Regions from separate parts of the Kitasatospora sp. NPDC059827 genome, predicted to be linked through region 1. Evidence: riboswitches for the same ligand, from Rfam matches in the RefSeq annotation. Region 1 holds a riboswitch; the other holds the start of a gene.
What was found. Region 1 has a riboswitch for cyclic di-AMP ahead of ACFV8H_RS25830 (hypothetical protein). Riboswitches for the same ligand answer to the same signal wherever they lie in the genome.
Positions count from the first base shown of each region.

Region 2: linked by a shared signal. The riboswitch ahead of ACFV8H_RS08680 (transglycosylase family protein) and the one ahead of ACFV8H_RS25830 (hypothetical protein) in region 1 are both predicted to bind cyclic di-AMP.

Region 1 is NZ_JBHWIV010000045.1:61,507-64,705, reverse strand. It holds gene ACFV8H_RS25835 (hypothetical protein) at 1-443, shown strand, start outside; gene ACFV8H_RS25830 (hypothetical protein) at 562-1,914, opposite strand; cyclic di-AMP (ydaO/yuaA leader) riboswitch at 1,917-2,038, opposite strand; gene ACFV8H_RS25825 (MoaF N-terminal domain-containing protein) at 2,474-2,803, shown strand; gene ACFV8H_RS25820 (alpha/beta hydrolase) at 2,871-3,199, opposite strand, start outside.
Region 2 is NZ_JBHWIV010000009.1:155,588-158,786, reverse strand. It holds gene eno (phosphopyruvate hydratase) at 1-740, opposite strand, end outside; gene ACFV8H_RS08680 (transglycosylase family protein) at 1,035-1,820, opposite strand; cyclic di-AMP (ydaO/yuaA leader) riboswitch at 1,822-1,992, opposite strand; gene ACFV8H_RS08675 (cytochrome P450) at 2,202-3,199, opposite strand, start outside.

The DNA.
Region 1 (3,199 bases):
CGCCGGGCGCGCCCGAGGCGTCCATCCTGCCCGCCGTGGCCGCCAGGCCGTCCGACTCCGACCTGGAGGTGGTCCGGCTCGACCCGGATCCCGCGCCGTCCGGCGGCACCACCACCGTCAATGCCCTCATCGCCAACCGGGGCCCGGACACCACCGCCTCGCCCTTCACGGTGGTGGTCACCCTGCCGAAGGGCGTCGCCCCCGAGGGCCCGTACTTCCCCGAGGACTGCGAGGTCGCGGAGCACGGCCGGCAGGTGCGCTGCGTCTTCGGCCCTGGACTGAAGGAGGGGCGCACCAGGACCGCCCTCGTCCCGGTCTACCTCTCCCCCGACCTGCCGCTGGGCACGCTCGGCGGCGGCTCGGTCGAGGTGCACAGCGTGGACGACCGGGACAAGGGGAACAACCGGCAGCCATTCGACATCAGGGTCGTCGAGACGGCCTAAGGCTCACGAACCGGATCGCCCCACCGGTCATCGGCCGCCGGCGAGCGGCTGCCGGACGTCCGATGACCAGTGGGGCGGGCTCGTGGTGACCGGTACACGTGGTTACCGGTGGCCGTGGTTACCGGTAGACGCGGACGTAGTCGGCGGCCATGGTGATCGGGGTGTTCCCCTGCGGCGCCGGGTGGTACTTGCCGGCGCTCACCGAGAGGTTGAGGATCAGGTACGCCGAGAAGTTGGCCCCGACGCCCTTGCCGTCCGAGAACACCTTGACGCCGTTGACGTACCAGTCCACCGAGTTGGCGCCGTAGTAGGTGCCGATGGTCACCCACTGGTCGGTGCCGACGGCGCTCGCGTCGGTGTAGTAGTCGGGGTTGCCGGGGTTGACGTGGTTGGTCAGCTCCAGCAGGTTCGGGTTGTCGGGGTGGTACTCGAAGGAGTCGATCTCCCCGTTGCCGTTCTTCCAGGTCCACAGGGCGGGCCAGGCGCCGGTGCCGGCGGGCAGCTTGACCCGGGTCTCGGCGTAGTCGCCGGTCTTGACCTGGAAGCCCTCGGCCGAGCCCTCGGTGGTCAGGAAGCCGGTGTTCCAGGACTGCTTGCCGTTCTCCAGCGTCGGCCCGCCCGGGGTGGCCGTGAAGGTGGCGACGCCGTTCGCGACGGTGACGTTGTTCTTGTTCAGCCAGTCGAGCTTGTTGTCGTCCGGGTTGTGGTTCCCGTACTTGTAGGAGGTGCTCTTGTCGCCGACCCAGCGCTGGCCCCAGTTGATCGGGCCGTTGAACTCGTCGGACCAGGTCAGCGACTTGCCGGCGATCGGGGAGGACGGCGCGGGGGTCGTCGGGGTGGCCGTGGCGGTGGGGGTCGGCGTCGCGGTCGGGGTCGCAGTCGCGGTCGGAGTTACGGTGGGCTTCGCCGTCGGGGTCGCGGTCGCCGTCGGGGACGCGGTCGCCGTCGGGGTCGCGGTCGCCGTCGGGGACGGGGTCGGGGACGGGGTCGGCGTGGGCGTACCCGTGGCCGAGACCACCAGCTGCTGCGAAGGCAGGTTGTGCCAGGCGCCGCCGAGGTCCTGCCAGAAGCCGAACTGGGTGTACGTCCCGGCGGCCAGGGTGCGGGCGGCGCTGGTGTAGGTGAGTCCGCCGGGGCAGATCTGCACGTTGCTCGCGTTGCCAGGGAAGTCCAGGTTGGTGCCGCGCGCGTCACGGACGCCGACGCCGACGGTCTTGGCGGTGAAGCAGGACGAGGAGTGCAGGGCCAGCGAGGCGGTGCCGGCCCTGCCGGCGATCATGGTGGCGGGGGCGAGCCGGTCCTGGGTGACGGTCGGGCCGGTGGCGGCCTGGGCGCCGGAGACGGACGGCAGGCCGAGCAGGCCGGCGCCGGTGATGGCGAGCGCCCCGGTCGTGGCGAGGGCGGTGTTGCGGCCGCGGTGGGACGGACGGGCGTGGCGGGGCGCGCGACGGCGCCGGGCAGGCTGGTGCATGGGGATCCTCTGCCACGCCTGCGAGGTGAGCTGTCGGATTCGGGCTGCAGTTGCCCGGCCGCCTGTGGAGCGGCTTCACCCCTAGCCACGCCCCGCACGCTGGTGCGTACGGGCCGGGCGCTGACCTTGGTTCCCCCGCTCCCGTCCGCTGTGGTGCTCGGGTACTCGCCGGCGGGTGGACGGGACTCGGCGTCCCGGCGGCGGGGTCCGCGACAGCGGACGACGACTGCAGGCTAGGCAGGCCGTCCGTGGACGGACAACCTGATCAAGCAGGTTGTCGCGCAGCTCACAGTGGTGTCGATCAACGACGCTGCGTGGCGGCCGAGTTGATCACTGGAGCAGACTCCGGCCCACGGTCCCGCCGGGCCCGCCCGGGTCGCCGGTCGCACACGGTGCGCGGCGCGGCGGTGGCGGACCGTGCGTGACCGCCGTGGCGTGGAGCCGCCCGAGTCCGCCCCATCGGATAAATTGGAGCCCTGGGATTTTCCGCGGTGCACAAGAGCACCGGCCGGAGCCGTACGACCCGTCCCCCGTTCCAGAGAAGAGGTTCCGCCCCACCATGACCGCGCCCCTGCCCGCCTTCGCCGGCCGTACCTACGTCTTCCGGGCCGACAACGGCGCGGCCTTCCGCAACTCCTACTCGGCCGACGGCACCCGGCTGCGCTGGGAGGGCCTCGGTGAGTCGGCGGGCCAGTGGGAGGACGTGCGGCTGCACGTCGCCGAGGTCGCGCCGGAGATCTACTTCATCAGCTGGACGGAACAGAGCGGGATCACCGTCAGTCACGTGATGGACCTCAACGCGCTGACCGTACGGGCCTTCTGGACCTTCGAGGGCGAGGGCGGCCGGGTCGGCCAGCTGCACACCGGGACGCTGGAGCGGGTCGCCTGACCGGCGCCGGAATGGACCGAACCCCCGGGAGCCTCCGGGGGTTCGGTGCGTTCCGCGGGCGGCGCCGTCAGACGGTCTGGCCCGGGTGGCCCGGCTGGTTCGGGACCTTGAGGTGCTGGGACAGCCACTCCAGCGAGGACGGCAGCAGGGCGCTCCAGGTCTCGAAGTTGTGGCCGCCGTTCTCGAGCATGCTGTAGGAGACCTTCATCGGGCTCCTCGCGGCGTCGATGAACGCCTCGGTGTCGTGCTTGTAGTTGCCGTCGCCCTTCTTGGTGCCGGCAAGCAGCACGGAGACGTCCGGCTGCGGCAGGTTCTTCAACCGCCACATCAGGTCGGCCTCGTCGCGGCGCTGCCTGCTGCCGCCGAAGAGGTCGCCGGTGGTCGGGTCGTCGGCCG
Region 2 (3,199 bases), on a different contig from region 1:
TCGGAGGCGGCGACGTCCAGGGCCAGCGCGATGTCGCGGCCGGGCACGTAGCCGGCCTTCTGGATGGCCTCGGTGATGAGGTCCAGGGCCTCGCGGTTGCTGTCCAGGTTCGGCGCGAAGCCGCCCTCGTCGCCGAGGCCGGTGGACAGGCCGCGCTCCTTCAGCACGCCCTTGAGGGTGTGGTAGACCTCGACGCCCCAGCGGACGGCCTCGGAGAAGGACTCCGCGCCGATCGGAGCGATCATGAACTCCTGGATGTCGACGTTGGAGTCCGCGTGCGAGCCGCCGTTGAGGATGTTCATCATCGGGACCGGCAGGACGTGGGCGTTCGGGCCGCCCAGGTAGCGGAACAGCGGCAGGTCGCTGGCCTCGGAGGCGGCGTGCGCGACGGCCAGCGAGACGCCCAGGATGGCGTTGGCGCCGAGCGAGGACTTGTCCGGGGTGGCGTCCAGGTCGAGCATGGCCTGGTCGATCAGGCGCTGCTCGGTGGCGTCGTAGCCGACCAGCTCGGGGCCGATCTGCTCGATGACGGCCAGGACGGCCTTCTCCACGCCCTTGCCGAAGTAGCGGTTCTTGTCGCCGTCGCGCAGTTCGAGCGCCTCGAAGGCGCCGGTCGAGGCACCCGACGGAACAGCGGCACGACCCGTGCTGCCGTCGTCGAGGCCGACCTCGACCTCGACCGTGGGGTTGCCGCGGGAGTCGAGGATTTCACGGGCTACGACGACATCGATGGACGGCACGAAGCATCTCCTTGCGGAAGCAGGGTCCGGCTGCGGGTGGTGCTGTCGGCCGGACGATTGCGGAGTCGTTACGACCAGAGCCTAACCGCCCGGGCTCCCGGGGCCACGTCGGCCCGGGCTGCGTCTCACCGTGTGGCCCGGCTACCCACCGGTAGTTCACCTGCTCGTCCCGGTGCGTCCCACCGGTGCGTCCCACCGGGGCGTCCCACCGGGGCGGGCGAACGCGGACGTAGGGGGCCGCCGGGCGCGGCCCCCTACGTGTCCAGCGTGTCGTTCGCCGTGGAACGGTCCGGCTCAGCCCAGGTGCAGGACCTGGCCGGGCACGATCATGTCCGGGTTGCCGCCGACCGTGGTGCGGTTGCCGTCGTAGAGCGCCTGCCAGCCGCCGGACACGCCCTGGGCGGTGGCGATGCCCGACAGGGTGTCACCGTCCCGGACGGTGTAGTCGTGGCCGGTCGTGGCGGCCGGGGCCTGGGCGGCCCGCGGGGCGGCGTGCTTGGGGGCGTACTGCTGCGCCGACGGGGCGGCGGGCTGCTCGGCCTGCTTCGGCGCGGCGTGCTTCGGCGCGTACTGCTGGACCGGCTTCGGCTGGGCGGGCTTGGCGGCGGCCTTGGGGGCCTGCTGCTTGGGCGCCTGCTGCTTCTGGGCCTGCTGCTTCTGCGGCTTGGCGTCCGAGGAGGTGTCCACCTCGGCCGGGGCGCCGCCCTTGCTCAGGCCCGCCTTCTGGGAGCAGACCGGCCAGGCGCCGGGGCCCTGCGAGGCGAGGACCTTCTCGGCGACGGCGATCTGCTGCCCCTTGCTGGCCTGGTTGGCCTGCGCCGCGTACGCGGTGCCGCCGTACGCCTTCCAGGTGCTGGGGGTGAACTGGAGGCCGCCGGAGAAGCCGTTGCCGGTGTTGATGCTCCAGTTGCCGCCGCTCTCGCACTGGGCGACGGAGTCCCAGACGGAGGCCGGGGCGGCGGAGGCGCCGGTGGCGGAGAGGAGCGGCAGTGCGAGTCCGACGCCGGCCACACCGGCGACGGCGATGGCCTTCTCGGCCTGGGTGCGACGGCGATGACGGCCGGTTCCAACGAACAGCATGAAGGTCCCTCTCCGCACGCCTGCGAGGTGAGCTGTCGGGTTCGGACCGGGAGGTGGCCCGGCCGCCGTCTGCGGAATCGACTCCGCGCGGGCGGCTTCACCCCAAGCCGTGGAGGAACGGCAACAAACCTGGTTCCCCCGCCCCTGCCCAGGGTTCTGGTCGGTTTCCCGTGACGCGGCGGGCAGGATTCGGCGTCCGCGCACGAGGTCCGCAGCTGCGAACTCCACGGAGACTAGACAGATCCTCAGACGAATCACAAGCTCATATCACCGACATCACACAAGAATTACGGCCCGTGTTCGATCGCCTACCAACGGCGGGGCTTTGTCCGGTTTGATGGCTGTTCACACCACCCTCGGTGGCCGGTTCCGGATGCTTCGTCAGCGTGTCGTGGCCTCAGGACGACTGTGCGGCGACCGGGGCTCCGGACTGAATTCGACCGGAAGTTCGCGCAATCCACGCATGATCAGGCCACCCCGCCAGCGCAGATTCTCCGGGCTTTCGGCCAGTCGCAGATCCGGCAGCCGGGAAAGCAGCGTGGCCAGCGCGGACCGCCCCTCCAGCCGGGCCAGCGGAGCTCCGATGCAGTAGTGGATGCCGTGCCCGAACCCCAGGTGCGGGTTGTCGCTCCGGGCCAGGTCGAGGGTGTTCTCGTCGGAGAACCTGGCCGGATCGCGGTCCGCCGCCGCCAGCACCACCAGCACCGGATCCCCGACCGGGATCTCCACCCCGCCGATGGTCAGCGCACTGGTCGCGAACCGCCAGGTCGCCAGCTCCACCGGCCCGTCGTAGCGCAGGAGTTCCTCGATCCCGGTCTCCAGCAGCGCGGTCTCGCCGCGGGCCACCGACTCCTGCAGCAGGGCCCGCTGCCCGGGATTGCGCAGCAGCGCGTACGTCCCGTTGCCGATCAGGTTCACCGTCGTCTCGAACCCGGCGAAGAGGAGGATGAAGGCCATCGCGGCGGCCTCGTTCTCGGTCAGGTGCTCGCCGTGGTCGCTCGCCCGGATCAGGCCGGAGATCAGGTCGTCCCCGAGGTCCGCCCGCTTGCGGTGGATCAGCTCCAGCAGGTATGCGCGGATCTGCTTCACCGCCCGCCCCACGCCGCCGCGTTGGCCACCGCCGTGGCCCGGCTTCGTGTGTCGCAGCATCATTCCGGCCCAGTCCCGGAAGTCGTCCTGGTCCTCGGAGGGAACGCCGAGCATGTCGCAGATCGCGTAGATGGGGAGCGGGAACGCGAACTCGTGGATCAGGTCCGCCGAACCGCGCTGCGCGAAGCCGTCGATCAGCCGGTCGGTGAGCTGCTGCACCCGCGGCTCGAACTCCGCCACCCGGCGCGGCGTGAACGCCTTCGACACCAGGCGGCGCAGCCGGGTGTGGT